4 regions of the Methylobacterium indicum genome follow, and region 1 is predicted to be linked to each of the others. Evidence: riboswitches for the same ligand, from Rfam matches in the RefSeq annotation. Region 1 holds a riboswitch; each other region holds the start of a gene.
What was found. A riboswitch is a leader RNA that binds a small molecule or an ion and turns the genes downstream of it on or off. The one in region 1 is predicted to bind cobalamin.

Region 1 (7,521 bases):
AGGCCCGTCAGCGCGAGATCGCTGCAGCTGACGAGATCCGGCTCGCCGCCGAAGCCGCGGTCGCAGCCGAGCAACGCGAGATCGACCAGAAGGCGGCACGCGACGCCCGCTACGCCGCACGCAAGGCGCGCAAGGCGCGCAAGCGGGGCTGATCCCCGGCACCGGGGGCTGCCCCGGCCCCACGTCAATCAGGAAGGGACCGGCCCGATGCCGTACAAGTTCAAGCTTCACCAGCAGGTGCGGATGGTGCGCTCCGGGATCTCCGACGCGCTCGCCAGCGACATCGACGTGTTCGAGGTCGTGCGGCTGATGCCGGAGGATCGCAGCGGCGAGGCCGCCTACCGCATCCGGTCGATGAAGGGCGAGCGCGCCGTGCGCGAGAGCGAGATCGTCGCGCTGCACTGACGGTCGGCACATGGGCGGGGGCAGGCGTCGAGCCTGCGCCTACAGGTAGCTCAGCGCCGGGTGGCGCCCGCCTCGCTTCACCCCCACCATCCACCGGCAGGCCCCGTAGAGCGGCACGGCGAGGAGCGCCGCGATCAGCCAGAGCTGCCACGGCGAACCCGCCGAGACCCGGCCCCCCGCCCCGAAGCCGAGGGCGACGAGGAGGTCGTGGAGCCCGCGCAGCAGCCAGAGATGCGCCAGGTAGAAGAACAAGGGCGCGCCGCCGAACACCGTGAGCCAGGCCAGCCGCCAAGCCGGCAGCGCTTCGAGCAGCACGAGCAGCACGAGGCCGATGCCCAGGGTCGCGAGCAGGAAGTCGGCCGAGGGCGGGTACTTGGTGAGGTTCAGGAACGACAGGATGGTCGCGCCGAGATCCGTCCCGGCCCGCCACGGCGTCGGATCGCCGTAGCCGTTGAGGCCCCGCAGCACGAGGAACGACGCCATCGCGGCGGCCCCGAGGGCAAGCAGCCGGCGTCGGCGAGCCCCCGCCTCCAGGGCGTAGTACGGCCCGAGCGCGAAGCCCGCGGCTGCGACGCCGATCCACGGCAGGACCGGGTAGGAGGTGCGGGCGACGCCCCAGGGCAGCGGGATGAAGCCGCGCTGGTGGAGGATCGACCACGGGATGATGCCGGGGTGGTCGGGCGGGAGCACGATTCCGTCGAGGAGGTTGTGCCCGAGCATCAGGACGAGCGCGACCGCGATCAGGACCGGGCGGGGCAGCCGGATCAGACCGGCGAGCGCGATCATGCTGAGCCCGATCGCCCAGATCACCTGCAGGTAGAGGATCGGCGGCAGCAGGCTCCGGGTCCAGGCGAGGTTCACGAGCGTGAGCTCGAGCACGATCAGGAACAGGCCGCGGGTGAGGAGGAAGCGCTCGGTCGCCCCCGGCCCGTGGCGGCCGGCATGGAGGTGGGCCGACAGCCCGGTGAGCAGCAGGAAGACCGGCGCGCACAGATGCGCGGTGAGCCGCGTCGCGGCGAGGCCCGGCGGCGTCACGGCGAGGTCCATCGGATCGCGGACCTGGGCGTGCAGGAAGAAGAACTCCCGGACGTGGTCGACCAGCATTAGCAGCATGACGAGGCCGCGCAGGGCGTCGATCGCGGCGATGCGCGGCGGGCGGAGTCCCGTGGTCACGAGGCGGTCTCGTCGGCGAGGCGCGACAGGAGCCGGCGCACGTCCGGCGGCGTCCAGACCCGGCCGCCGCGGGGCTTGGGGATGCCCCGCCGGGTCAGGGACGCGGCGATGCCCTCGGGCGTCGCCCCGGCCTCCGCCGTGATGGCGGCGAGCACCGGGGCGAGGCGCTGGCGGTAGTGCCGGGCGCGGGCGGCGGCGGCGTCCCGGCCGGCATCGCCCCGGCGGGCGGGCGCGCCCACATCGCCCCGGCGGACGGGCATGCCCATCAGAACCGCACCGACAGGGTGCCGGTGAAGCGGCGCGGCGTACCCGGAAACACCCGGAAGACGTTGAGCGAGCTCGCGTAATAGGTGGTGTCGAAGACGTTCTCGACGTTCAGGCCGAAGCGAAAGTTCTCCCACTTGTAATAGGCCAGCGCATCGACGGCGATGTAGCCCGGAAGCCGGAACGCGCCGCCATTCGCGTCGCCGGCCCGCTCGCCGACCGCCCGCGCGCCGCCGCCGATGCCGAACCCCTTCCAGGGGCCCTCCTGCGCCTCGTAGACCGCGAGCAGGCTGCCGGAATGGCGCGGCACGTTGATGAGGGGAGCGCCGACCGGCAGCACGTTGTCCTTGGTGACCACAGCGTCGGCGAAGACGTAGCCGGCCAGGACCTTGACCGAGGGCGAGAGCTGGCCGGCCGCCGTGAACTCGAAGCCCTGGCTGCGCACCGCGCCGGCGGCGATCGAGAAGCCGCTGTTGTTGGGATCGGCGGTGAGCACGTTCTGGCGCTCGACCCGGAAGGCGGCGCCGGTCAGGCTCAAGGCGCCGCCGAAGAGGTCGAGCTTGGTGCCGACCTCGTAGCCGAGGCCGGTCTCCGGCGCGAACGGGCCGTTGAACGACGAGGCCGCGGCGTCCGGCCCGATATTCGGCCGGAAGCTCGTGCCGACATTGGCGTAGAGCGACAGCTCCGGCAGCGGCTGGTAGACGAGGCCGGCGCGGGGCGTGGCGGCAAAGTAGGTCTGGTCGTTCCGGACCCCGGTGGTGCGCTCGCGGAACGCCTGCTCGAAGAAATCGAACCGCACGCCGACCATCGCCTTCCACTCGGGCGACAGCGCGATCTGGTCCTGGGCGTAGAGCGCGGTGTTGGTGACCTGCTCGAAGCCGTTGGTCTGGCGCGTGTAGTTCGGAAGCGGCCGGCCGTAGACCGGGGCGTAGATGTCGAGCGAATACGGGTTCTGGCGGGTATTGGAGCGGATCTGCTGGTAGGTGCCGTCGGTGCTCTCGCGCTCGAAGCCGAGCAGCAAAGTATGGCCGATCCCGGCGGTGTCGAAGCGCCCGACCAGTTCGGCCTGGCCGAGCGCGATGTCGGCGCGGTAGTTGCGGTAGTTGCGGTCGCGCAGGACGGTGCGGTTGTCGGCGGCGATGCCCCGCACCTCGACCGCCTCGCCGGTGAGCGAGTTGGAGTTGAGATAGGTGGCAAGCCGCATCTGCCAGTCGGCGTCGAAGCGGTGGTCGACCCGGATCTGCATCGAGTCGTTGGTCTGGTAGATGCTCTGGCCCGGCTCGCCGAGGAAGCGCGAGATCGGCAGGAAGCCGAGCCGGTTGTCGATCGCGATGACGCCGCGGTCGAACACCGTGCGGTTGCGCAGGAACTCGGTCTCGACCGTCACTTTCGTGTCGGGCGTGATCTGCCAGCTCACGACGGGAGCGACGAACAGCCGGTCGCCGTCGACGAAATCGCGGAAGCTGTTCTGGCGCCCGGCCGCGAGGTTGAAGCGGTAGAGGAGCGTGCCGTCCTCGTTGAGCGCACCGCCGGAATCGACCGTGCCGCGGACCTCCTCGAACGAGCCCCACAGCCCGCCCATCTCGACGAAGCGTTCGCGCGTCGGCTGCTTGGTGATGATGTTGACGAGGCCGCCCGGGTCGCTGCGCCCGAACAGGCCGCCGCCGGGACCCTTCAGCACCTCGATCCGCTCGACGTTCTGGGTGTCGGGCGGCGGCGGGAAGCCGCGGTTGAGCGGGAATCCGTTCTTGTACAGTTCCGAGGTGGTCACGCCCCGGATGGCGTAGCTGAAGATAGTCAGCCCGCCGAAATTGTTCTGCAGGGCGACGCCCGGCGTGTAGGTCAGGACCCGATCGACGCGGGTGGCGGCGAGATCGGTGATGACCTCCCGCGGCGCCACGGTGACGACCTGCGGCACGTCGCGCTGGGGCGTGTCGGTCTTGGTGCTGCTGACCGCCCGGTCGGCCCGGAAGCCCGCACTCGGACCGATGAGGCCGATCGTGCCGGCGGCGGTGCTCGCGGGTATCGGCCGGCCCGGCGCCGGGGCGGCCCCCTCCACCACCACCTCGTCGAGGGCGATGCTCTCCTGGGCGCCCGCCGGCTGTGCCGCGAGGCCGAATGCCATCGCGCCCGCCAGGGCGGCGCCGGGATGACGACGGCGGGAGCGTGCGGGGGTGGGGAGACGCGAACGGGTTCTCACGAAACACACTCGAAGTTGCCGTGCCGTACGGTTCGAGCGAGCGACGGGCCCTGCCCCGCACCTGTCGCGCGGCAGCCGGATCCGGGCGCTCCCCCGGGCCGCACCGCCCGCAGGACGTGACCGCGCCGAAACGCGGCGCGTACCGAAGGCAGGTCTCCTGGCTCGCGGATCGTCGCTCCCGCCTGGCCTTCCCGGTGCAGCGCACCAGTGACCGTCGGCGGCGGGATCTCTCCGCTCACAGTTGCGGGGGCAGCCTCGGCATCGCTCGCGACGAGCTCACCGAGTTCCCTCTTAGCCCGCGGGCATGACGCCCGGGGAACCTTGGCGGCAACAGCCATGCCATGACAGTCCGGCGGCAGCAATATGCCAGATGCGAATTGTAATAACGTTGCGCGCTTTGTGTCCGTGGAAACACACGGGGTTGCGCGCCGTCGGGGTCAGGGCTGGTCGGTCTGTCGCAGGTAGGAGGCCGTGGCCGGGTGGAGCCACTCCGCCGGGACGGCGGCCGCGAGGTCCCGGGGATCGCTCGGCCGCTCGTTCGGCAGGCGCCGGGCGAGCGCCGGCTTCGCCTTGTCGATCGCCGCGACGAGACGGGCGACGGCCGCCGGATCGAGGCCGGGCTTGCCCAGGACGAAGCTCCAGGACCCCACCGTGTCGATCGCCTCGGTCTGGCCCGGGAAGGTGGCGGGCGGCACGGTCATGCGGCGCAGGGACGGGCTCGCGGCCAGGATCGCCGGAATCGCGCCGGCCGGCGGACCGAGGAAGCGGGCCCCGCCCGGGGCTTGCGCGACCGCCCGGAAGCCCGGCCAGCCGGTGCCGCCGCCGAACAGCGCCGCGGCGCGCCCGTCGCGGAGCATCGCCGGGCCGTCTCCGGCATGGTCGAGGAGGATCGGGCGGATGTCCTGCTCCGGGTCGAGCCCGGCGCCGCGCAGGATGGTGCGGGCCATGGCGGTGAGGCCGGAGCTGCGGGTCCCGAGCGCCACCGGCCGGCCGCGCAGATCGGTAAAGGCCGTGACCGGCCCGTCCGCCGGCACCACGAACAGGCCGGGCGCCGCGTAGACCGGGGCGACCACGGCGATCGCCGGCGCGGCACCCTGCCCGGCCAGGGCCTCGTAGGCGTACTCGCCCTGGACGAGGCCGAGATCGACCTGCCCGCTCCGCAGGAGGTCGAGGTTCTCGGTCGAGCCCTTGCTCGCCCGCAGATCGAGGGTGATGTCCGGGTTCACCTCCCGGATCGCCGCCGCCAGCGCCTCGCCATAGGCCGGAAACCCGCCACCCGGCGTGGCGGTCGCGAGGACGAGATGCAGGTTTTCGCCGGCCCGATGCTTCTCGGCGAGAGGTTCCTCGGCATGAGCGGGCGGGCCGGCGAGGCCGAGCAGGGCCAGGACCGCGATCACGCGACCTCGCGACGGGCGCCTCGACCTCCGGGCGGCGCGGCGATGCTCACTCATCCGAGACCTCGTCCCACGCCCCGGAGATCGGCGGCGTCGAGACGAGTCATAGATCCCTCACCAACCGCCGACCAACCGATTCGGTGCCCGGCGCGACGGCTGTCCTCAGGCGCTGAGCCGGCGCGTCGTGAACGGATCGGCGGCCACGAGGTTGCGGGTCATGGCCTCCTGCTCGGCATCAAGGATCGCCTGGGCGATGCGGCTCACGAGGTCGCAGCTCGCGGCCTCGAGGGCGGCATCGTCGCCCGCCCGCGCGGCCACGGCGATCGCGGAGCCTTCCTGCATGACGATCGAGCGGGCGGTGCGGATCGCATCCGCGACGGCTTCGTAGGGGCGGGGCATCGGCCAACTCCACGGGTTGACGGACAGCGCCGCACGGCTGCCGTCGGGTCATCGAAACCCCGAGGCCTGGGAAAGTGTTCCAGGGTGCGGCGTCCCGGCCCGCCGCCCCGGACGATCGCCGCGCGGTGGCGGCCGCCTGAAGCTCCCAGCCGGGCGTCCCGGGTCACGAATGACCCATCGCCGCCAGCGTCGCACCGTCGCTGCCGATATCGTCCGGGCCGGTCATCCCGAGCAGCTCGATCAGCCGGCCGCGCGCCCGGCTCACCCGGCTCTTGATCGTCCCGACCGCGACGCCGCAGATCTCGGCCGCCTCCTCGTAGGTGAAGTTCTGGGCGCCCACCAGCACCAGCGCCTCGCGCTGGCTCGCCGGCAGGGTGCTCAGGGCCGCCTGGAAGGCCGACAGCTCGACCCGCGCCTCCTGGTCCGGCAGCGCCGTGAGGCGGCCGGCCATCACCCCGTCGGCATCCTCGACCTCGCGACGGCGCTTGCGCTGCTCGGAATAAAAGAGGTTGCGCAGGATGGTGAACAGCCAGGCATAGAGGTTGGTGCCGGGGGTGAAGCTGTCGGCCTTGGTCCAGGCCCGCACCAGGGTGTCCTGCACCAGGTCGTCGCTGCGGTCGAGGTCGCGGGTCAGCGAGAACGCGAAGGCGCGCAGGGCGGGGATCGCGCCGAGCAGGAGCGCGCGCATCTCGGGATCGACCTGTGTCATCGCGGATGTCATCGCGCGTCCTCCTGGCCGGTGGGCTCGACGGCGGGCGCGTCCGGCGGGGCCGGGCCTCCCGCGGCGGCGGCTTCGAGCCCGGCGAGCAGAGCGGCGAACCGATCCGGCACCGGGGCGTTGAGCAGGTCGGCATAGTGGGCTCGCAGCGCCCGCCCGAGGCGGCGCTGGGTCTCGGTGTCGAGTTCGCCCCGTCCGTCGGGCCGGCCGCGCGATCGCGGCGTCGGTCCGGCCGGAGCTTCGGTGTCGGTCTCGTCGTCGCGCATCGCCGCCTCAGCCTCGCGGCTGACGGTGGCCGAGCCCGCGGCGGACGGGCTTGTCCACCGAGGCCCGGGCGCGCCGATCGAGAGCCGCCTCTTGCTTCGTTGGCGCCGCAATAAAGCCGTGGATTTTAATGCGATCTGAAAACGGTATTCAGCCAATCTTAATCAAGGCTTGGCTGTAGAGCGACGGATCGTCTGGAATTCGACGTGCGGTTCGACCTGAGCAATATGACGGCGACCTGAGTCAAACCTGGGCCGGACGGTGCGGCGCGGGACGGACAACGGCGCGGTGCGGCAGCCGGTCCGGGGGCCGTTGCACATCGGCACCGGGGAGCGACGCCGCACGAGGGTGTGACCTGACAGCGCTTGCCGGGCGGCTCGCGGCATCTACCCTAGGGAGCCATGATCTCCATCGGGAATGCCACCTTGACCCCGACGTCGTTTCGTCTGCCCGCCGCCGCGGCCCTCCTCACGCTCCTGGTCGCCACGCCCGCGCTCGCCCAGCGAGACGATCAGGGCCTGCAGATGAATTGCGCCGGCGACTACTTCAAACTCTGCGCCGGGGCCGATCCGGACAGCCCCGAGGTCGAGCGCTGCTTCGCCCGCAACCGCGCGAAGCTCTCGGCCCAGTGCCGCGCGGCGATCACCGCCTATGACCGCAAGACCGGCGGCAAGGGCGACGAGCAGTAAGAGGAGCCGAGCCGC
Region 2 (7,521 bases), 1.1 Mb from region 1:
GGCCGAGACGAAGCCCGAGCCCAAGAAGCCCGAGCCGAAGCCGGTCGAGGCCAAGGCCGAGATCAAGAAGCCCGAGCCGAAGAAGGTCGCCGAGGCGAAGCCGGAGCCGAAGCCCGAGCCGGCCAAGCCCGTGAAGGTCGCGGCCCTGCCCGAGAAGGCGCCCGAGCCCGCGCCGGCTCCCGCCCCGGCGGTCGCCCCGGCGGCGCCCGATCCGCAATCGACCTTCCGCTGGCCGGCCCGCGGCCGGGTGATCAACGGCTACGGCTCGAGCGGCAACGAGGGCATCAACATCGCGGTGCCGGAAGGCACGCCGGTCAAGGCCGCCGAGGAAGGCACCGTGGCCTATGCCGGCAGCGACGTGAAGGGCTACGGCAAGCTCGTCCTGGTGCGCCACGCCAACGGCTACGTCTCGGCCTACGCCCATAACGGCGAGATCGACGTGCGGCCGGGCGAGAAGGTGAAGCGCGGCCAGACCATCGCCAAGTCCGGCGCGTCGGGCAACGTGACCTCGCCGCAGCTGCACTTCGAGATCCGCAAGGGCGCCACCCCGGTCGACCCGATGCCGCACCTCGCGAGCAACTGAACGTCGATCGAGGGTGAGGAAGAGCGGGGCGCGCGAGCGTCCCGCTTTTTTCGTGACCGACATCCACTTCGTCGGAAAATGCTCTAGCGGGACGCGCCCTCCCCGAGTTCCGCGTCCATCCGCGCCGCCAGGGCGAAGAACCGCCGCCGCACCTCGGCCGAAAACGGGTTCTCGCGCTCGATCGCGTGGTAGACCTCCGGGGCGTCGTGCCGGACCATGCCGACCGCCTGCATCACCAGGTCGAAGCTGCGGGTCGTCATCCGGGTCGGCAGCGGCTCCATCGCCACCAGCACCTTGGCGATGAGGTGCGTCAGGCCCTGCACCGCCGCCGCCTCGCGGTCATGCGCCTCCGGCGTGGTCAGGATCACGGTGAGGCCGAGGGCGCGGCGCAGGAAGGCGCCGACCCGTCGCGTCCGGCCGCCCCGCACCGGGCAGAGCGCGATCTTGAGCCCGCGCAACCCGTCCCGCGCGCTCTGCGGCCCGAAGAGCGGATGGGTGGCGACGATGTCGATGTGGGCCGGCAGCCCCGCCCGCATGATCTCGGCCGGCCGCACCTTCACCGAGCCGACATCGAGGACGAGGGCGCCCGGCCGCAGGTGGGGAGCGATGTTCTCCACCACGGCGGCGAGGGTCGCGACGGGGGTGGCGAGGATCACCACCGGGCAGGCGGCGGCCTCGGCGAGCGTGGCGGGCGCGGCGCCCGTTTCCGCGATCGCACCCGCGGGCACGAACGGGTCGTGGACGCGCAAGTCGGCGTGCGGCCCCAGATGCGCGGCGACGAGGCGTCCGAAGGCGCCGAAGCCGATCAGGCCGATCGAAACGGGAGGATCGAGGGAAAACGGCACGGGAAGACCTCGGGGATGGGCGAGGTCGGCGGGCCTGGACCTTGGGGGGAAAGCCTCAACCGCCGACACGTCGCAGCGGTTGAGAAATGACGAGCACTCCGCCGCTTAAGGCTGCGGCGCGGGATAGAGTCCGGTCGGGAGGGCGCTGGTCATGGCCGAGCCTGTAGCTCCCGCCGGCCGGCGCCGTCAATCGGGCTCTGCCCCGTTAGAACTCGATACCCTCCTGCGCCTTCACACCGGCCGTGAAGTGATGCTTGACGAGGGTCATCTCGGTCACGAGATCGGCGGCGGCGATCAGCTCCGGCTTGGCGTTGCGGCCCGTCACCACGACGTGCAGGTCGGGCCGGCGCCGGCTCAGGGCCTCCACCACGTCCGCCAGCGGCAGGTAGTCGTAGCGCAGCGCGATGTTGAGCTCGTCGAGGACGAGGAGCCGGATCGCCGGATCGGCCATCAGCGCCTCGGTCGTCGCCCAGGCGGCGCGGGCGGCGGCCACGTCGCGGTCGCGGTCCTGGGTCTCCCAGGTGAAGCCCTCCCCCATCGTGTGCCACTCGACCTGGTCGGCGAACCGGTCGAGGGCGAACCGCTCGCCGGTCTCCCAGGCGCCCTTGATGTACTGCACCACCCCGACCCGCCAGCCGCGGCCGAGCGCCCGCAGCATCAGCCCGAAGGCCGCCGTCGATTTGCCCTTGCCGGGGCCGGTATGGACGATGAGCAGGCCCTTCTCGATGGTCTTGCCCGCCACTTCGGCGTCCTGGACCGCCTTGCGCTTCTCCATCTTGGCGCGGTGGCGCGCCGCCTCGTCGTCGCTCATTGCGTCTCTCCCTTGATCGTCATGGGCAGGCCCGCCACCACCAGCACCACCCGGTCGGCGAGCGCGCCCAAGCGCTGGTGCAGGCGGCCGGCCTCGTCGCGGAACCGGCGGGCGAGCGCGTTCTCGGGCACGATGCCGAACCCGACCTCGTTCGAGACCAGCACCAGGGGCCCGGGCGCCGCGGCGCAGGCCGCGAGCAGCGCCGCGACCTCGGCGGCGAGGTCGGCCTCCTCGTCCAGCATCGCATTGGTGAGCCAGAGCGTCAGGCAATCGACCAGCACCGGCCGGCCCGGCGGCGCCCGGCGGATCGCCCCGGCGAGATCGCGCGGCGCATCCACGGTCTCCCAGGGCGGCGGTCGGCGGGCGCGGTGCAGGGCGATGCGCTCGCGCATCTCGTCGTCCCACCCCTGCGCCGTCGCGACGTAGAGCCAGGGGCCGGCCCGCGCCGAGACCAGCCCCTCGGCATAGGCGCTCTTGCCCGAGCGGGCGCCACCCAGCACCAGGGTCAGGCGCGGCGCGGCGCGGGTCTCGTCCGGCACGGAACTCTCCTCGGGCGCGGGGGTCGGGTGGAAATCCATCGAATGGGGGGTGTCGGGGGACGGGGCGGCGATTGCAAGCCCGCAGGCGAGCCGCTAGGGTCTTCGCGACGGTGCCTCGGTCACGAGGTGAAAAGGGAACGCGGAAACCGGGATCGTTCCGGCCTGCCGCGGCTGCCCCCGCAACTGTGAGCGGACGATTACGGCCCGCCATCGGCCACTGGAGCGATCCGGGAAGGCGGTGGGCCGGTGTTGAGAGCCCGCGAGCCAGGAGACCTGCCGTCATCCTTTCCTCTCGACGCCGCCGGTGGGGCGGCAGGAGTTTCGTCATGGTCGCGATCACCCGTTCCCTCTCCCCCGCCCTGGTCGGCGAGCGCCTGAGCGCCGTCCTCCTGGCCGCCACCCTCGGCGTCGGTCTGCTGTTCGTCTCCGGCTTCGCGCCCGTGGTCGCCCTGCACAACGCCGCGCACGACTGGCGCCACTCCGCCAACTTCCCCTGCCACTGACCAGGGACTGACCGAACGCGGCTGCGCGGCCTGCGCCCTTCACGGGGTGCGGGCCCGTTTCCCGTTGGTCGTGCAGGGGATCCCATGACGAAACGACTGCTCGCCGCGGCCCTGGTCGCCGGCTTCCTGGCCGCCTGCGTGGCGTCCGTGCTGCAATTCGCCCTCACCTCGCCGCTGATCCTGGCGGCGGAGAAGTACGAAACGGCCGAGACCGCCGGGCCGGCTCTCGCCGGCAGGGCCTTGTCCAACCCGCTGATCGTGCTGGCCCATGCCGGACACGACCAGGCCGGCCACGACCATGGCGGCGAGCCGCAATGGCAGCCCGCCCCCGGCCTGCCGCGCCTCGCCTTCACGGCCCTCGCCACCCTGGTGAGCGGCGTCGGCTACGCCTTGCTGCTCGGCGCCGTCCTGGTCGCGACCGGCCGCACCGTGACGCCGGGCGAAGCGCTCAAGTTCGGCATCGGCGGCTTCCTGGCCGCCGGCCTCGCTCCCGCGATCGGGCTGCCGCCGGAACTGCCCGGCATCGCCGCGGCGGGCCTCGAATCGCGCCAGCTCTGGTGGGTGGCGACCGCCCTCGCCACGGCGGCCGGCCTCTACCTGATCGCGATCCGCCGCGGCCCGGCGGCGATCGGCATCGGCCTCGCCCTCCTCGTCGCGCCGCATGTCTGGGGCGCGCCGCACGGGCCGGAAGAAATCTCCGCCATGCCGCCGGTCTTCGCGGCGCAGTTCGCCGCCCGGTCGCTCGCCATCGGCTTCGCCTTCTGGGCGGTGCTCGGCCTCGCCTTCGGCTGGGCCTGGGGCGCCGTGGCAGGGCGGACGGGGCATCCCGTCCGCAGCGGGGTGGCGGCATGAGTGATCCGGTTGTCCTCTACGTCTGCACCACCTGCCGCGACGCCGCCGATCCGGCCGACGGCCCCCGCGCCGGGGCCCGCCTGCATGACGCGCTGGCCGCAGCGCTGGCCGCCCGGCCCGGCGCGCCGGTCACGATCGAGCCGGTGGAATGCCTCTCGGTCTGCAAGCGGTCCTGCACGGTCGCGGTCGCGAGCCCCGGCCGCTGGACCTACGTCTACGGCGACCTCGACCCGGCGACCTCCGCCGACATCATCCTCGACGGCATCGGCCTCTATGCCGGGACGCCGGACGGAATCGTGCCCTGGCGCGAGCGTCCGCAGGAGTTCCGCAAGGGTGTCGTCGCCCGCATCCCTCCCGCGCCGGTGAACGCATGACCATCCTCAACAAGATCCCCTGCACCATCGTCACGGGCTTCCTCGGCGCCGGCAAGACGACGCTGGTGCGCCACGCGATCGAGCACAACGACGGCCGGCGGCTCGCCATCATCGTCAACGAGTTCGGCGATGTCGGCTTCGACGGGTCCCTGCTCGCCGAATGCGGCATCCCGGGCTGCGACGCCGACGCGGTGGTGGAGTTGCCGAACGGCTGCATCTGCTGCACCGTCGCCGACGACTTCGTGCCGGCGCTCAACACGCTCCTCGACCGGCCGGAGCCGCCGGAGCACATCCTGATCGAGACCTCCGGCCTCGCCCTGCCCAAGCCCCTCGTCCAGGCCTTCAACTGGCCGGCGATCCGCTCGCGGGTGACCGTCGACGGCGTGGTGGCGGTGGTGGACGGCCCGGCGGTGGCCTCGGGCGCCTTCGCGGACGATCCGGAGGCGCTGGCCGCGCAGCGTGCGGCCGATGCCAGCGTCGACCACGAGAACCCGCTGGAGGAGGTCTTCGAGGACCAGCTCCTCTGCGCCGACCTCGTGGTGATGAACAAGTCCGACCTCCTCGACGAGGGCGAGCGGGCGCGCGTCCGCGCCGAGGTCGAGGCGCACCTGCCGCGTGCCGTCAAGCTCGTCGAGACCGCCCACGGGGCGCTGGATCCCCGCGTGCTGCTGGGCCTCAACGCGGCCGCCGAGGACGACCTCGCGGCCCGGCCCTCGCATCACGAGACGGAGGAAGACCACGATCACGACGACTTCGAGAGCGTGGCGATCCCCGTCGCGGCCGCGGGCTCGCCCGAGGACCTCGCCGCCCGCGTCGCCAAGGCGGCCGAGGTCGCCGGCGTGCTGCGCATCAAGGGTTTCTGCGCCGTCGCCGACAAGCCGATGCGCCTCGTCGTCCAGGGCGTGGGCCGCCGCGTCGCGCACCACTACGACCGTCCCTGGCGCCCGGCCGAGCACCGCGACGGCACGCTGGTGGTGATCGGGCTCACGGGCTTCGACAAGGCGGCGGTGACGGCGGCGCTGAAGGGCTGACGGAAACGGTACGCCGGTTCCGGCGTACCGGGTCTCGCAGACTGCGACGGGCCGTCCATGCCGGGAAGAAGCGCGGATCGTCCCCTCTCCCCGTCCGCGGGGAGAGGAGGGACCCACGCTTTACTTTCGAAGCGCGATGCCTGACGCCATGGCGTCGGGTTGAGGCCGAACCTCGACTGTCGAAACCCCCAGCCCCGGAGGGCCATCCCATGTCGGAGCCGGCGCCGCGGCCCTGGAGCGTGCAGGAGTTCTTCTCCTGGCAGGAACAGCAGCCCGAGCGCTACGAGCTGGTAGGCGGGGTGCCGGTGCGCCTGATGGCGGGCGCCCGGAACGTCCACGACGACATCGTCGTCAACCTCGTGGCGGAGTTCCGCACGCGCCTGCGCGGCACGCCGTGCCGGCCCTTCACCGGCGACGGCAGCGTCGAGACCCTGCCCGGCCAGATTCGCCGGCCCGATCTCGGCGTCGATTGCGGGCCCCGTGATCCGAACGGGCTGAGCGCGGCCGAGCCGCGGCTCGTCGTCGAGGTGCTGTCGCCTTCCACGCGCGACTTCGACGCCTTCGACAAGCTGGAAGAGTACAAGACGCTGCCGAGCCTCGCGGTGATCCTGCTGGTCGAGCCGAACGCGCCTGAGATCGCCCTATGGCACCGGGATGCGGATGGTGTCTGGCAGCGTCGCCTCGTGACGGGTCTCGACGGGACGATCGATCTGCCCGAGTTCGGCATGACCCTGGCGCTGGCGGAGGTCTATGACGGCGTCGCCTTCCCGGCGCGGCCCCGCCTCGTCTCGGGGACCGGGGACTAGGATGCACCTCCTCCGCGTCGATACGGTCTCCCTCGACGAGGGCGAGGCGGCGGTCGATCTGGGCCAGGCGCCCGGCGACATCGTCGCCCTCTCCTTCACCGATTCCGACCTCGCCGGGCTCGCCGGCGCCTATGCGTCGCTGTCGGGCGACTGGCCGAGCCTGCGGCTCGCCAAGATGGCGCAGCTGCGCCACCCCCTCTCCGTCGACCTCTACGCCGACGCGGTGATCGCCCAGGCGCGCTTCGTGCTGGTGCGCTGCCTCGGCGGGATGGATTACTGGCGCTACGGCCTCGAGCGGCTGGCCGAGACCTGCCGGGCCCACGCCATCCCCTTCGTCGTGCTGCCGGGCTGCGACCGGCCCGATCCGCGGCTCGCCGCCATCTCGACCGTCGCGCCGGAGCTGCGCGACGCCCTCGACGGCTACGTCCGGGCCGGCGGCGTGGAGAACCTGCGCGGCCTCCTGACCCGGATCACCGCCGAGCTCGGCCGGCCGGTCGTCGCCGGGCCGCCCCGGGCGCTGCCGCGGGGATTCGCCTGGTGCCCAGGCTGCGGCCCACTCGACGCGCTCGGCCCAGCCTCGCCCCTGCCCCGTGCCCTGGTCCTCGTCTACCGCTCGGCGATTCTCGGCGGCGACACGGCGCCGGCTGCCGCACTCGCCGCCGCCCTGTGGGAGCGGGGTCTTGCTCCCACCATCGTCGCCGTCGCGAGCCTGAAGGACCCGGAGGCGGTGGCGGTCGTGCGCGAGGCGGTGGCCGCGCACCGGCCTGCCGTGATCGTCGCCGCCACCGCCTTCTCGGCCCGGGACGAGGCCGGTTTCGTGCTCGACGCCGCCGATTGCCCGGTGATCCAGGCCTTCACGGTCGGCTCGGGCCGGGACGCCTGGGCGGCCTCCGCCCGCGGGCTCAACGCCGCCGACCTCGCCATGCAGGTGGCCCTGCCGGAATTCGACGGGCGCCTCTCCGGGTTCCCGGTCTCCCACAAGGAGGAGGCGCCGGAGGTCGAGGGGTTTCGCGAGCGCCGGGCGGTGCCGGATTTCGCCGGCATTGCCGCCACCGCCGACCGGGCCGCCGCCTGGGCCCGCCTCGCCGGCATCCCGCGGGCGAAGCGCCGCCTCGCGCTCGTTCTCTCCGACTACCCGGCCCGGGGCGGCCGGGCCGGGTTCGCGGTCGGGCTCGAC
Region 3 (7,521 bases), 2.6 Mb from region 1:
TCTCACCGTGGCCTGCCCGCGCTGCGGCTCGAACCGGACGGAACGCGTCAGCCAGTTCGGCTCGACCCCCTGCAAGGCGAGCTGGCGCTGCACCGACTGCCTCGAGCCGTTCGACTACTTCAAGTGCATCTGACCCGTCCGGGGTCGATCCAACCTACGAGTACTGGCCGCCATGGCACGCTTCTTTCCCCTCGACGTCGCCGAGATCCGGCGCGACACCCGGGACGCGGTGGTCCTCACCCTGAAGCCGCGCGAGGGCGACGCCGAGGCCTTCGCGTTCACGCAGGGCCAGTACCTGACCTTCCGGCGCGCCTTCGACGGCATCGAGCTGCGCCGCTCCTACTCGATCTGCGCCGGCCGGGACGAGGGCGCCCTCAAGGTCGGCATCAAGCGGGTCGAGGGCGGGGCGTTCTCGACCTGGGCCAACCAGGAGCTGAAGCCCGGCGACGTGATCGAGGCGATGCCCCCGATGGGGGCGTTCCACACGCCGATCGAGCCGGAGACGGCCCGCCACTACCTCGGCTTTGCCGGCGGCAGCGGCATCACGCCCCTGCTGTCGATCCTCAAGACTGTGCTGGCGCGGGAGCCGCACGCGCGCTTCACCCTGGTCTACGCCAACCGGCAGATCTCCTCGATCATGTTCCGGGAGGAGCTCGACGACCTGAAGAGCACCTATCTCGGCCGGCTCTCGATCGTCCACGTCCTCGAGAGCGAGACCCAGGAGATCGACCTGTTCACCGGGCGGGTCGACGCTGAAAAATGCGCCGCCTTGTTCTCGCGCTGGATCGATATCGGCTCGGTCGACACTGCCTTCATCTGCGGGCCCGAACCGATGATGCTGGCGATCGCGGCGTCGCTCCGCGAGCACGGGCTGTCGGACGCGCAGATCAAGTTCGAGCTCTTCGCCTCCGGCCAGCCCGGCCGGGCCCGGGCGCGCGCGGCGTCGAGCACGGCCTCGGCCGCCGACGCGCAATGCGAAGCGACGGTGACCCTCGACGGGGCGACGCGCACGTTCCGGATGCCGAAGCAGGGCGAGAGCCTGCTCGATGCCGCGCTCGCCAACACCATCGACGCTCCCTACGCCTGCAAGGCCGGCGTCTGCTCGACCTGCCGCGCCAAGGTGCTGGAGGGCGAGGCCGAGATGCTCACGAACCACGCCCTCGAGGATTACGAGGTGCGTCAGGGCTACGTCCTGGCCTGCCAGTGCTATCCGACGACGGACACGCTCGTCGTGAGCTTCGACCAGTAGATCACGGGCCGGGAGGACGGCGTGCCGGAGACGATGGACATCGAGGAATATCTCCGGCAGGGCGGCGTCCTGACGAACCCGTCCAACGTCCCGCCGCGCTACCGGGGCGAGCTGCTCCGGCTGATGGCGACCTTCGTCGACAGCGAGCTCGCGGGCTCGGCCGGGTTCGCCGCGATGATCAACGAGGCACCGGGCCTCAAGGCGCGGATCGCGGCCGCGCGGATCGTGCTCGAGAAGACCGACCACGCCGAGCGCGTGCTGACCCTGATGGGGACCTTCGGGGCCGACACCGCCCGCTACGCGGTGCACCATCCCTGGGCGGCCCGCCTCCCGCGCGACGCCGATCTCGGGGCGGCGCGTCACGGCTCCGACATGCGCCTCTCGGTGTTCCACTATCCCTTGCAGGGCTGGGTCGATGCCGTGGTCATGAACGTGCTGATGGGCCGGGCCGTCGGCGTCCAGCTGCAGGAATTCTCGCACCTGTCCTACGCGCCGCTCGCTGACGTCTTCCGCCAGATCGCCCCGCGCGAGGCGCGGCACGCCGGGCTCGGCGAGGAAGGCCTGATCCGGATCGTGGCGACCGAGAGCGGGTGCGCGGAGGCGAGACGGAGCGTCGCCTTCTGGCGCCCGCGCATCGCCGCGAGCTTCGGCCGCGAAGGATCGGCCCGCTTCGATACCCTCCGCCGCTTCGGCCTGCGCCGCCGCACGAACGAGGACTTGGCCGCCGCCTGGGCGGCGGAGATGGACGCGCTCCTGCCGGCCTTCGGCATGGCGTGACCGCACGCCGGGCCCGGCACCGGCGATCCGGAACACGACGGAAGGGCGGGGGCCCCGAGCCGGCCGCAGCACCGAGCCCGAGGGTTTGAGCAGCCGATGACGGTCTCCCGCTCGCCGGACAACCGGAGCGTAAGCCATTCATCGCGTCAGCAGAAGCGTTCCAGCCTCGCCCTCCATCGGTCATTCGCATAAGGTAGGTTATGGAACTCGATGCGCCTGGCCCGGCATCGGCCTGAACGTCCGATACGGGAAAGGTGCCTGTCGGACAATAACGGGCGCCGCGGACGATCCATCTCGGCCGGATGCGACTCCCGGTCGACACCGGGCCTTGCCGCAGGATCCGCGTACCCCGTGCGCGAGCGGGGCCGGCGACACCCGATTTCCAAGGATCGATAGGATCCAAGCCCGAATCGACAGCCCGAACCTGCCGACAGACACTCCGAACCCGCCATGTGTCGACCGTGGGCATGTCCGGCATGATTGACGTCGTCCCACGAACCTTGCGACATGACATCGGAATCGACGCAATCTCGCAGGGGATGCACGATGCGCCCCGTGCGCAACAACGGCACGGTTCTGTCGGAATGACGGTTGACCACCCGAGGACGAGATGGGAGGACGAGGGTGACGGTTCCCTTTCGGGGGACGAGAAAGGGAATGCGGTGAGGCGCGAGCCGAATCCGCGGCTGCCCCCGCAACTGTGAGCGGCGAGCCTTCCACCACCTTACGTCACTGGGTGACTCACACCTGGGAAGACGGTGGCAGGCACTGACCCGCGAGCCAGGAGACCTGCCGTCAGCCGTGGTCACACGCGAAACGCGTCAGACGGGGTGTTCTGATGGGTGTCCGAAGGCCGTTATCCTGTCGCGGGATGACGGTTCGAGGCCTCGTTCGCGGTGACGTGCCACTGCCGTCTCCCGAGGCTCGAAGCCCGTGTCCCGTCCCGTCCGCCCCGCCCTCTGGCGTGCGCTCGCGCTGTCCTGCGCGATCCCCGGCCTGCTCTGCAGGCCCGCCCTCGCGCAGCAGGTCGCTGCTCCCTTCGCCGATGCCCCACCTACGCGTGACGGGACGATCGCGCTCTCCGAAATCACCGTCTCGGCCACGGGTGTGCCGACGCCGATCGCCACCACGGGATCGAGCGTCACCGTGCTCACCTCGGACGTGCTCCAGGCCCAGCAGATCCGCACCGCGCCGGAGGCCCTGCGGCAGGTGCCGGGCCTCACCGTCGTCCAGACCGGCGGTGCAGGCGGCCAGACCTCCGTGTTCATCCGCGGCACCAACTCCAACCACGTCAAGGTCCTGATCGACGGCATCGACGTCAACGACCCCTCGACGCCGAACCGCTCCTTCGACTTCAGCCAGCTTCAGACCGAGGACCTCTCCCGCCTCGAGGTGCTGCGCGGGCCGCAGAGCGGCCTCTACGGCGCCGACGCCATCGGCGGCGTCATCTCCTTCGTGACCAGGCGCGGCGAGGGACCGCCGAAGGTCACGGCGTTTGCCGAGGCCGGATCGTACGGCACGTTCAACCAGGGCGGCCGGCTGTCGGGCGCGTCGGGCATCGTCGACTACGCGTTCTCCGTGCAGCACCTGCGCCAAGCCGCTCTGCCGGTCACGCCGTTCGACGTGCTGCCGCCCGGGGTGCCGCTGCGCACCGCCTTCACCGACATCAGATCCGTCTCGACCAAGCTCGGCGCGCAACTCACCGACACCTTCCGCCTGAACTATTTGCTGCGCTTCTCCGACAGCGCCTATCTCGACCAGGCCGATGGCGGCTTTCCCTATCGGCCGACGCCCTACCGCAACCTCAACGACCAGCAGCAGCTCCTGATGCGCGGCGAGGCCGAGTGGACGCCGCTGCCGGGCTTCCACAACGTCTTCGGGGCCAACTACGCCACGTTCGACCGCCTGTTCGCCGGACCGCTCGACCCGCTCGCGCCGCCGACGTCCTCGACCACGCTCGGCGAGCGCACCCGCTTCGACTATCGTGGCGACGTCCAGCTCGCCCCCGGCCACCAGCTGCTGTTCGGGGCCCAGCGCGAGGACGAGCGCTTCCAGGCCACCGGCATCGACAGATCGAACGGGAATACCGGCGGCTTCGCCGAGCTGCAATCGGCGATCACCGACCGCGCCTTCCTGGTCGCCAACATCCGCCACGACGCGAACGACCAGTTCGGCGGCGCGACCACCTTTCGGATCGCGCCGAGCTACACGTTGCCCACCACGGAGACACGCCTGAAGGGCAGCGTCGGCACCGGCTTCAAGCCGCCGACCCTGAGCCAGCTCTACCAGGATTATCCGGACTTTCGGTTCTTCGGGAACCCGGCCTTGCGGCCCGAGGAGAGCTTCGGGTTCGACGCCGGCTTCGAGCAGCCCCTCGGCGAGAGGGTGCTCGTCGGCGCGACCTATTTCGAGACCGATTTCCGCAACCTGATCCAGACCGCGTACTTCCCGACCTTCTCGACCAGCGTGAATGTCGGCCGCGCCGTGGCGTACGGGGCGGAGAGCTTCGTTGCGGTCACGCTCACCGATACCCTGAGCGGCCGGGTCGACTACACCAACACTGTCACCAAGGACGAGATCACCCACCAGGAATTGCTGCGCCGGCCCCGGCACAAGGTCAGCGCCACCGCGATCTGGAACCCGGTGCCGCAGCTCACCCTCACCGGCACCCTGGTGGCGATCGGCGCGTTCGTCGACGGTAACCGCGACTTCTCGGTGCCCCGGCTGAAGAACCCTGGCTTCACCCTGGTCAACCTCTCGGCCAATTACGCCTACTCGGACACCCTGACGCTGTTTGCCCGCATCGATAACCTGTTCGACCAGCGCTACCAGAACCCGACCGGCTTCCTCGGCGCGGGCCTTGCCGTCTATGGCGGCGTGCGCGTGACCGCGTTCTAGAGGGCGCGGATGCGGGCCTTGCGCCGCCTCGGGGCCGCGGCCGGACTGGCCGCCGCCTTCGCCGCCTTTCCGGTCGTGGCCCGGGAGAACCCGGCCGCGCCGGTCCGGCCGATGCGGATCGTCTCGCTGAACCTCTGCGCGGACGAGCTCGTGCTGCGGCTCGCCGACCGGGCGCAGGTCGCGGCGGTGACCGCCTTCGCGGGCGATTCCCGCGGCTCGACCGTGGCGGCTGAGGCCGCCGGGGTGCCGGTCACACGGGGCCTCGCCGAGGAGATCGTCGCCTTGAAACCCGATCTCGTCGTCGCCGGGGCCTTCACCACCCGCACCACGGTGGGGCTCCTCCAGCGGATCGGCATCCCGCCGCTCGAACTCGGCGTGCCGGCGGATCTCGACGGCGTGCGGGCCCAGATCCGCCAGGTCGCGGCGGCCGTCGGGCATCCGGATCGTGGGGAGGCCATGGTGGCGGCGCTCGACGCCGGCCTCGCGCGGGTCGTGCCGGCGGCGCGCTCCTTGCGCGTCCTGGTCCTGCGCCCGAACGCCTTCACGGTCTCGCCCGGGACCCTCGGCGACGCGATCATCCGGGCCGCCGGCCTCGTCAACGTCGCCGCCGCGATCGGCCGGGACCGGACCGGATCGGTGCCGCTCGAAGCCGCGGCCCTGGCCGATGCCGATCTCGTCGTGGTCGACGCCAATGAGACGGGCACGCCGTCCCTCGCCGATGCCCTGCTGCACCACCCGATCCTCGAGAGGCTGCGCGGGCAGGGGCACATGGTTGCGATTCCCAACCGCCTGTGGACCTGTCCCGGACCGCAGATCGCCGAACTCGTCGCCCGGCTCGCGGCGGCGGCGAGGGAGCGCGCCCCATGACGCCCCCCATGACGCCCCCCGTGACACGCATGACGCCGCAGACCCGCAGCCGGCGCCTCGTCGCGGGCTTGGGCCTCCTCGTCGGCCTCCTCACGCTCGCTTCGGTCGCGGTCGGCTACGCCGCCCTCGATCTCCCGGCCGCCCTGGGCGATGCGTGGGCCGGCCGGCCCACCCTTCCCGCCCTGGTGCTGATGGAGCTGCGCCTGCCCCGCGCCCTCCTCGGCGCGCTCGTCGGCTTCAGCCTCGGCCTGACCGGGGCGGTGATGCAGGGCTACCTGCGCAATCCGCTGGCCGATCCGGGCATCCTCGGCGTCTCCTCGGCCGCCGCCCTCGGGGCGGTGATGGTGTTCCATGGCGGGCTCGCCGGCAGCCTGTCGCTGGCCCTGCCGCTCGGCGGCATCGCCGGGGCCGCCCTCGCGGCGCTCGGCATCGTCGTGCTGGCCGCCCGCGGCACCGGCACGCAGGGGCTGATCCTCGCCGGGATCGGCCTGTCGAGCCTCGCCGGCGCCCTGACGGCGCTCGTCCTCAACCTCGCGCCCAACCCCTACGCCGCCCTGGAGATCGTGTTCTGGCTGATGGGGTCGCTCGCCGACCGCAGCCTCGATCACGTCCGGCTCTGCCTGCCGCTGATGGCGATCGGCTGGGTCCTGATGCTCTCCACCGCCCGCGCCCTCGATGCCCTGGCGCTCGGCGAGGACACGGCCGCGAGCCTCGGCTTCGATCTCGTCTCGGTCCGCCTCCGCATCGTCACCGGGGCGGCGCTCGCGGTGGGCAGCGGCGTGGCCGTGAGCGGGGCGATCGGCTTCGTCGGCCTCGTCGTTCCCCATCTGGTGCGGCCGCTGGTCGGGGCCCGGCCGACGCCGAGCCTGTGGCCGAGCGGGCTCCTCGGCGCGGCCCTGGTGCTCGGCGCCGACCTCCTCGTGCGCCTCGTCCCGACGCGGCCCGAGCTGAAGCTCGGCGTCGTCACGGCCCTGGTCGGGGCCCCGTTCCTGATCGCGCTGCTGGTCCGGCGGGGGGACGGCCGATGAGGTTGTCCGCCGACGATCTCCGGGTCCGGGTGCAGGGCCGCCCTATCCTCGACGGGGTGTCGCTGTCGGTGGGAGAGGGCGAGTTCGTCGGGCTCGTCGGCCCGAACGGCGCGGGCAAGACCACGCTCCTGCGCGCGCTGGCCGGCCTCGTGCCGCCCTCCGCCGGCCGGGTTCTCCTCGACGGCCGGCCCCTCTGCGCGGTCTCCCGGGACGAGCGGGCGCGCCGCCTCGCCCTCCTGGTCCAGTCGGCCGGGATCGGCTGGCCGATGCGGGTCTCGGAGGTCGTCGCCCTCGGGCGCCTGCCGCATCGCCGGGCCTTCGCCCCCTTGAGCGAGGCCGATCACGCGGCGGTCGCCCGGGCGATGGCGCGGGTCGACGTCACCCACCTGCGCGAGCGGACGGAGCCGAGCCTGTCGTCGGGCGAGCGGATGCGGGTGCTGCTCGCCCGCGCCCTCGCGGTCGAGGCCGAGATCCTGCTCGCCGACGAGCCGATCACCGCCCTCGACCCGGCCCACCAGCTCGACGCGATGGACCTCCTGCGGGCGACCAGCCGCACCGGGACCGGCATCGTCGCGGTCCTGCACGACCTCACCCTGGCCGCCCGCTTCTGCGACCGGCTCGTGGTGCTGCATGGGGGCCGGATCGTCGCCGACGCGGCGCCCGCCCTCGCCCTGACGGACCCGCTGCTGCGGCAGGCCTTCG
Region 4 (7,521 bases), 760 kb from region 1:
GCTCGACCTGGTTGATCGCCGGGGTCGAGCCGGAGGCGTCGATGACGCGCTCGAGGTGCTCGACCGTGAAGTTCGAGACGCCGATCGAGCGGGCGCGGCCATCCTCGCGCAGGCGCATCAGGGCGCGCCAGGTGTCGAGATAGGCGCCGCGCTGCGGCACCGGCCAGTGCACGAGGTAGAGATCGACGTGGTCGAGGCCGAGGCGGGCGAGCGAATCCTCGCAGGCCCGCAGGGTCTCGTCGTAGCCGTGGCGGTCGTTCCAGACCTTGGTGGCGACGAAGATGTCTTCCCGGTTCAACCCGGAGGCCGCGATGGCGCGGCCGACCCCGGCCTCGTTGCCGTAGACCGCCGCGGTGTCGATCGAGCGGTAGCCGGCCTCCAGCGCCGCCCCGACGATCGCCGGCGCCTCCTCGTTCTCGAGCCGCCACACCCCGAAGCCGAGCTGGGGGATGCGCTTCCCGTCGTTCAGGGTCAGGACGGCGTCGGACATGGGAACACTCTCGGCGGGGCCTAACAGGGGCTCGCGCCCCTGCAGGGGTGCGAGCCCCTGATCTGGGTCGGGGCCCGCCGAAGTCGAGCCGGAGGCCTGGCGCGTCCCGCCTACTTCACCAGCGGGCAGCCGCCGTCGGCCATCGGCCGGAAGGCCTGGTCGCCCGGCACGGTGTCGAGGAGCTTGTAGTAGTCGTACGGACCCTTGCTCTCGGCCGGGCTCTTCACCTCGTACAGGAAGACGTCGTGCACGGCGCGGCCGTCCTGGCGAACCGTGACGGTGCCGAAGAGCGGATCGGTGATCGGCTTCTCGCGCATCGCCGCCACGACCTTCTCGCCCTCGATCGTGCCGGTGTCGCGCACCGCCCGGAGGTAGGCCAGGGTCGAGGAATAGACGCCGGCATGGTTCTCGGTCGGCATCCGGCCGTTCATCCGCTCGGCGAAGCGCTTGGCGAAGGCGCGGGTGCCGTCGGTGCGGTCCCAGTAGAAGGCGCTGGCGAGCTGGAGCCCCTGCGCCGCCTTGAGGCCCAGCGCATGGGTGTCGGAGAGCTGCACGAACAGCGCGGCGAGCCGCATCTGCGGCATCACGCCGAACTCCGCCGCCTGCTTGACGGCGTTGATCATGTCGGCGCCGGTATCGGCGAGCGCCAGCACCTGCGCGCCCGAGCCCTGGGCCGAGAGCAGCGGCGAGGCGAAGTCGCCGGCATTGAGCGGGTGCTTGCTCGAGCCCTTCACGGTCCCGCCGGCGGCCTTGAGCGCCACGGTCGCGTCGCGCTCCAGCGCGTGGCCGAGCGCGTAATCGACGGTGACGAAGTACCACGACTTGCCGCCGCGCGCGGCGATGGCCCGCGCGGTGGCGGAGCCCTGCGCCCAGGTGTCGGAGACCCATTGCACGGTGGTCGGCGCGCAGGCCTTGCCGGTGAGGTCGGAGGTCAGCGCGCTGGAGGCCAGCGCCACCCGGTGCCGCTCGCGCATCAGGTTCGAGACCGCCAGCGCCACCGCCGAGTTCGGCAGGTCGACGATGGTCGAGACGCCCTCCTGGTCGAGCCAGCGCCGGGCGGTGGCCAGCCCGATATCGGGCTTGTTCTGGTGATCGGCCGAGACGACCTCGACCTTCAGCTCGCCGGCCTCCTTCGAAAAATCTTCGACGGCGAGCTGCGCCGCCGTGACCGAGCCGGTACCGGCCTGGTCGGCGAAGGGCCCGCTCATGTCGCTGAGCACGCCGATCTTGATCGGCGCCTTGGCGTCCTGCGCCAGGGCGGAGGTGCCCGCGGAGGTGCCCAGAGCCAGCGACAGGGCGAGGCCGGCGAGACCGGCGGCCCGAGAGCGGAACGACATCGAGGGATCCTCCCAGGGAGTTTCTTGTCAGAGCTTATTCGCGGCCCGCGCGGGCCGTTCGGGCTTCTGTATGTCAGGGGTGCGGGGCGGCGTCGATGCGGGATCGCGCGGCGTGGTTGAGAAAGCTGAGGGGTGCATCGGCAGGGTCCGTCGCGCCGTTCGCGTTCGCATCTCGCGGGGTCGGAGACGGTTGCTCCTTCGTTGCCGAATGGCTAAGCTCGCCGCCGACGGTTCCCTCCGGGGATCAAAAGGGAACGCGGTGAGGGCTCGCCCGAGGCCGCGGCTGCCCCCGCAACTGTAAGCGGCGAGCTTTCCATCACGAACGTCACTGGGAACCAGCAACGGTCCCTGGGAAGACGATGGACGGCGAGGACCCGTGAGCCAGGAGACCTGCCGTCAGCCGTGGTCACACGCGAGCACGTCGGGCGGGGTGTCCCGATGGGTGTCGAGGCGCAGGCGAAGAGCCTGCGTCGCGCCGTCGTTCGCGGTGACGTGCCACAGCCGCGTCACGTCCCGCATGTCCTCCGCCCTCCTTCCGTCACCCGCCGGTTCGGTGCACGGCCCGCGTGCCGTCCCATTACGGCGGCGGCGCGGAAGGACGAAATGTGACTATATAACGTTACATTTTCGATGGGCTCGGATAGGGACGAGGCGCACGCCTGCCCCGGAACTCCGCATGTCCCCCCGTCGCGTCTCCCACCTCGTCCCCGTCGCCGCCCTCGCCGCTCCGCTGCTGGGCGCAATCCCCGCACTGGCCGACGAACTCCCGCTCGATGCCATCGACGTCGCCGGCCGCCGGAGCCGCGAGGTGGCGGCTCCCGGCCTCAACCTCGCGACGCCGGCGCGTTCCGGCAGCCGCCTCGGCCTCACCCCGCTCGAGACCCCGGCGAGCCTCGACGTCATCGGCGGCGAGACGATCCGGGCCCGGGGCCAGAACACCGTCGAGGAGGCGGTGACCCAGAACGCCGTCGGCATCACCAGCGTCGCCGGGCCCGGCAACGGCAACCTGTCCTTCGCCAGCCGCGGCTTCGTCGGGCCGAGCTCGGTGCAGCAGCTCTACGACGGCACCCGGCTCTATGTCGGGGTCGGCACCGTGACCTTCCCGTTCGACACCTGGTCGGCGGAGCGGATCGAGGTTTTGCGCGGGCCCGCCTCGGTGCTCTACGGCGAGGGCGCGATCGGCGGCATCATCAACGTGGTGCCGAAGAAGCCGGTCTTCGCCGCGATCGGCGAGGCGCGGGCGGCAATCGGCTCGGACGGCGTGGGGCGGCTCGCCCTCGACAGCGGCGGCCCGGTCGGCGAGGACCTGGCCTACCGGATCAACCTCAGCGGCAACCGGGCCGACGGCTGGGTCAAGCCCGACGGCGATTTCCGCAACCTCGCCCTCTCGGCGGCGATGACCTGGCGGGTGACGCCCGACCTGACCGTCAGCCTCTCGCACGATCTCGGCTACAACGAGCCGACCCGCTACTGGGGCTCGCCGCTCGTCGGCAACCGGGTGCCCGACCGGCTGCGTTTCACCAACTACAACATCCGGGATTCGCAGATCGCCTGGTTCGACAACTGGACGCAGCTGCGCACCGAGTGGAACCCCACCGCCGACATCACGGTGCGCAACACCGCCTACCGGCTCTCGACCGAGCGGCACTGGCGCGACGTCGAGCAGTACACCTACCAGCCGGCGACCGGCCTGATCGGCCGCAGCGACTACATCGAGATCTTCCACCACGAGGAGCAGATCGGGAACCGGCTCGACGCGACGTTCCGGGGCAGCCTGTTCGGCTTCAAGACCAGCACCGTCGTCGGCTTCGACGTCAACCACATCGCGTTCCGGCGCGACAGCAATGCGCCGTTCGGCGGCGAGAGCGCGGTCGACCCGTTCAACCCGGTCCCCGGCTCCTTCATCAACGTAGCGGGCACCCGCACCGACATCGTGTCGCGCACCCGCCAGGCCTCGGTCTTCGCCGAGAACCGGCTCGAATTCTCGCCCCAGCTCGCCCTGGTGACGGGGGTGCGCTACGACGCACCGACGGTGGCGGTGAACCGGCCGCTCGCAGGGGCCGCGTTCGAAAAGACCTTCGACTCGACGAGTTTCCGGGTCGGCGCCGTCTACACCCCGGTTCCGGATTTCGCGCTCTACGCGCAATACGCCACCGCCGCCGACCCGCTCGGCAGCCTGATCACCACCAGCGTGCCGCAATCGCAGTTCCGGCTCGCCACCGGCGAGCAGGTCGAGGCCGGCGCGAAGGGCCTGTTCGACGATGGCCGCGGCGAGTGGACGGTGGCGGCCTACCACATCGCCAAGGACAACCTGCTCTCGCCGATCCCCGGCCGGCCGACCGAGGTGGCGCAGGTCGGCAGCCAGTCCTCCCGCGGCGTCGAGGTCGCCTTCGCCTACCAGATCTCGGACGCCTGGCGCATCGAGGCCAACACCGCGCTGCTGAAGGCCCGCTACGACACCTTCTCGCAGAACACCGATGCGGGCCTGGTGTCGTTCGCCGGCAAGGTTCCGGTCGACGTGCCCCAGCGCGTCACCAACGTCTGGCTCGCCTACGCCTTCGCGCCGGGCTGGGTGGCGCGGGTCGGCGTCAACGATGTCGGGCCGGTGTTCAGCGACTTCGCCAACACGGCCAAGCGGCCATCCTACACGCTGGTGAACGCGACGCTCGACTGGCAGGTGACCCCGACCTCGCGCCTGTCGCTGCGCGGCTACAACCTCACCGACCAGATCTACGCGGTCTCGGGCAATCCCAATTCCTGGCTGCTCGGCCGGCCGCGCTCGGTCGAGCTCGCCTACCACGTCGTGTTCTGATGCGGATCGCGATGTCGGGGCCGGCGACGAAGGCGGCGGTCAAGCGGCTGAAGCGCTGGCTGCATCTCGGCCATCGCTGGCTCGGCATCGCCACCGGCCTCCTGATCCTCCTCTGGTTCGGATCCGGCCTGGTGATGCTGTGCGTCGGCTTCCCGACCCTCACCGAGGGCGAGCGGCTCGGTGCCCTGCCGCCGCTCGCCCCCGCCGGGGTGCGGATCACCCCGCAGGCGGCGGTCGAGCGGGCGGGCCTCGCGCACTTCCCCACCCGGCTGACGCTCGCGATGCGGGGCGGGGAGCCGGTCTACTGGATCACCGATACCGACGGGCGCCGGCGGGCCCTGTCGGCGGCGACCGGCGATCCCGTGCCCCGGCTGACCGCCGAGAGCGCGACGGCGCTCGCCGCCACCCATCCGGCGGCCCGCGCCGTCACCGATCGCGGCACGGTGACCCGCGACCAGTGGACGGTGACGGCGCGCTACGATCCCTTGCGGCCGTTCCGCGTGGTGGCGCTCGGCGATCCGGCCGGGACCGAGCTCTACCTGTCTGCGGCGACGGGCGAACTCGCCCTCGACACCACCCGCACCGAGCGGGTGTGGAACTGGCCCGGCGCCGTCACCCACTGGATCTACCTGACGCCGCTCCGCGCGCGGGCGGGCCTGTGGCAGGACGTGGTCCTGTGGGTCTCCGGCATCGCGCTCGCCGGAGCCGTGAGCGGCTACGTCCTCGGCTTCGTCCGGCTGATGCACGACCGGCTGACGCCCTATCGCGGCTGGGCCGCCTGGCACCACCTCGCCGGGGTGGCGGGAGGGCTCGTCGTCGTCACCTTCCTCCTCAGCGGCTGGCTGTCGATGAACCCGCGCGGCTGGTTCGGTCCGCGTGGCGCCGATGCCGCCATGCGGGCGGCCTATGCCGGGCAGACGGCACCGATCTTCCCCCTCGGCCTCGACGCCCTGGCGCGGGCCCCCGCCGGCACCGTCGCGCTCGACTTCGCCTGGATCGGCGGGCGGCCCGTCATCCTCGCCTCCGGCCCGGGGGGCACGGCGCCGTGCTGCGGCACCGCGCTCCCCCCGGAGGCGATCGTTACCGCCGCCCGGGCGATGCTGCCGGGGGCGCGGCTGCGATCGGTCACCCGGCTCGAGGCACCGGACGCGTACTGGTACGACCGCCACGGCGCACCCACGCTGCCGGTCCTGCGCCTCGCCTTCGACGATCCGGCCGGCACCTGGTTCCACCTCGATCCCGCCACCGGGGCGATCCTGGGACGGACCGATCGCAGCGGCCGGGCCAACCGCTGGCTGTTCGATGCCCTCCATACCCTCGATGCCGGCCCGCTGGCCCGGAACCCGCCCCTGCGCCTCGCACTGATCGTCGCCCTGTCCGCACTGGGCCTCGTCATCGCGACGAGCGGCACGGTCCTCGGCTGGCGCCGCCTGCGCCGCCGGCGCGCTTGACGTGGCACACCCTGCCGGCCGATCGCGGCCGTTATCGGCACGATCGGCAATCACACGGAGAGTTGGCCACGCGCGCGGCAATGTTCAAAGCCTTCGCCAGGGACCGGATACCATTGGATCGCCTGGATGCCTCTGGCAGACATTTTTCTATTCATGTGAATACGCTCATAGCCCGGCCGGATCGGTCGCCAAATCGTTTCCAGGATGATGCTCGCCTGGCCGCGGATCGGGACGGGCAGGATCGCAGGCGATGCATCGCATGACGCACGATCGACTGGCGAGAGGGCATGACATCGAGACGAAAGGCGCGCGATGCACCCGCCCGTCGATCTACAACGCGAACGAAGGCACTGAAACAATCGCTACCAATGGTTGCAATTCCAGCTCTCGACTTTGACCGCGTCGATGAACGCACGCCATGACCTGCATGGTGCAACAATCCTGCCCGTCTGAACCATGACGGACGAAGCTATACCGCGCAGCGGCACCGGATAGACCAAGCAGATCGGACCCGAAAACCTCGTCGTCGCAAGCTATGCCTTTGGACCAGCACGCGAAAATGTCGGAATAGGATGATCGGATTCAGATCCCGATAACTTTCACGGCGCATGATCGGCGGACTGACACCGCTGGACGAGCCGGGATGGCCGTGTACCTCAAGCAATTTCCCAGGTTCCTGGCGGAGCGCCGCGGGCCGGTGATCCTCGGCCTGATCGTGGTGCTCCTGCTCTGGCTCGGCGTCGCGGCCAAGCACGTGAACGACCTGCGCGGCGCGTTGCAGGATTCCGAGCGCACCACCCACAATTTCGCGATGGTGTTCGAGGAGAACGTGCTGCGCTCGATCGGCGAGATCGACAAGGCGCTGCTCTACATGCGGCGCAGCATCGAGAGCCGCGCCGGCCGGGAGGATTACGGTACGATCGTCAACACGACCGACCTCCTGAGCGAGATCATCGTGCAGGTGGCGATCATCGGGCGCGACGGCGTGATGCGGGCGACCAATGTCGGCCCGCAGCCGCCGCCGGCCACCGACCTCAGCGACCGCGACCATTTCCGCGCCCAGGTCGAGAACCCGGACGACGCCCTCTACATCAGCCGGCCGGTGATCGGACGGGCGAGCGGCCGGGTCTCGGTGCAGTTCAGCCGCCGCTTCCTCGGGCCGGACGGCCAGTTCGGCGGCGTGGTGGTGGCCTCGCTCAACCCGAGCCATCTGACCCAGTTCTACGACAAGATCGACCTCGGCAGCCCGGCCTCGATCTCGCTGATCGGCAGCGACGGGGTGGTGCGCTCGAGCGGCGGCGCCGGCGGCGGCTTCGGGGTCGGCGCCGACCTCTCTCGGACCGAGACCTACCAGAAGATCCGCTCGGGCCGCTCCGGCACCTTCACCCTCGCGATGCCCGACGGGGCCGAGCCGCGGCTGGTGACGATCCG

Region 2: it holds a riboswitch for cobalamin, as region 1 does, so the genes downstream of both, miv_RS15460 (CbtB domain-containing protein) here and miv_RS10090 (TonB-dependent siderophore receptor) in region 1, are expected to answer to the same signal.
Region 3: it holds a riboswitch for cobalamin, as region 1 does, so the genes downstream of both, miv_RS28590 (TonB-dependent receptor plug domain-containing protein) here and miv_RS10090 (TonB-dependent siderophore receptor) in region 1, are expected to answer to the same signal.
Region 4: it holds a riboswitch for cobalamin, as region 1 does, so the genes downstream of both, miv_RS06575 (TonB-dependent receptor) here and miv_RS10090 (TonB-dependent siderophore receptor) in region 1, are expected to answer to the same signal.

The regions. Positions count from the first base shown of each region.
Region 1 is NZ_AP024145.1:2,169,934-2,177,454, reverse strand. Features, by position in the region: gene miv_RS10110 (DUF6481 family protein) at 1-152, shown strand, start outside; gene miv_RS10105 (hypothetical protein) at 208-405, shown strand; gene miv_RS10100 (acetyltransferase domain-containing protein) at 445-1,518, opposite strand; gene miv_RS10095 (hypothetical protein) at 1,575-1,844, opposite strand; gene miv_RS10090 (TonB-dependent siderophore receptor) at 1,844-3,967, opposite strand; cobalamin riboswitch at 4,173-4,381, opposite strand; gene miv_RS10085 (TAXI family TRAP transporter solute-binding subunit) at 4,480-5,439, opposite strand; gene miv_RS10080 (hypothetical protein) at 5,599-5,835, opposite strand; gene miv_RS10075 (sigma-70 family RNA polymerase sigma factor) at 5,999-6,544, opposite strand; gene miv_RS10070 (NepR family anti-sigma factor) at 6,553-6,819, opposite strand; gene miv_RS10065 (hypothetical protein) at 7,243-7,506, shown strand.
Region 2 is NZ_AP024145.1:3,303,628-3,311,148, forward strand. Features, by position in the region: gene miv_RS15440 (peptidoglycan DD-metalloendopeptidase family protein) at 1-583, shown strand, start outside; gene miv_RS15445 (prephenate dehydrogenase/arogenate dehydrogenase family protein) at 667-1,428, opposite strand; gene cobO (cob(I)yrinic acid a,c-diamide adenosyltransferase) at 1,634-2,239, opposite strand; gene cobU (bifunctional adenosylcobinamide kinase/adenosylcobinamide-phosphate guanylyltransferase) at 2,236-2,748, opposite strand; cobalamin riboswitch at 2,870-3,073, shown strand; gene miv_RS15460 (CbtB domain-containing protein) at 3,105-3,281, shown strand; gene miv_RS15465 (CbtA family protein) at 3,366-4,133, shown strand; gene miv_RS15470 (DUF1636 family protein) at 4,130-4,507, shown strand; gene cobW (cobalamin biosynthesis protein CobW) at 4,504-5,538, shown strand; gene miv_RS15480 (Uma2 family endonuclease) at 5,748-6,344, shown strand; gene cobN (cobaltochelatase subunit CobN) at 6,346-7,521, shown strand, end outside.
Region 3 is NZ_AP024145.1:6,157,147-6,164,667, forward strand. Features, by position in the region: gene paaD (1,2-phenylacetyl-CoA epoxidase subunit PaaD) at 1-133, shown strand, start outside; gene miv_RS28580 (2Fe-2S iron-sulfur cluster-binding protein) at 173-1,249, shown strand; gene miv_RS28585 (Phenylacetic acid catabolic protein) at 1,271-2,026, shown strand; cobalamin riboswitch at 2,638-2,837, shown strand; gene miv_RS28590 (TonB-dependent receptor plug domain-containing protein) at 2,960-4,924, shown strand; gene miv_RS28595 (ABC transporter substrate-binding protein) at 4,934-5,791, shown strand; gene miv_RS28600 (FecCD family ABC transporter permease) at 5,788-6,819, shown strand; gene miv_RS28605 (ABC transporter ATP-binding protein) at 6,816-7,521, shown strand, end outside.
Region 4 is NZ_AP024145.1:1,413,729-1,421,249, forward strand. Features, by position in the region: gene miv_RS06565 (aldo/keto reductase) at 1-490, opposite strand, end outside; gene miv_RS06570 (ABC transporter substrate-binding protein) at 601-1,827, opposite strand; cobalamin riboswitch at 2,039-2,239, shown strand; gene miv_RS33685 (hypothetical protein) at 2,224-2,346, opposite strand; gene miv_RS06575 (TonB-dependent receptor) at 2,504-4,639, shown strand; gene miv_RS06580 (PepSY domain-containing protein) at 4,639-6,090, shown strand; gene miv_RS06585 (putative bifunctional diguanylate cyclase/phosphodiesterase) at 6,734-7,521, shown strand, end outside.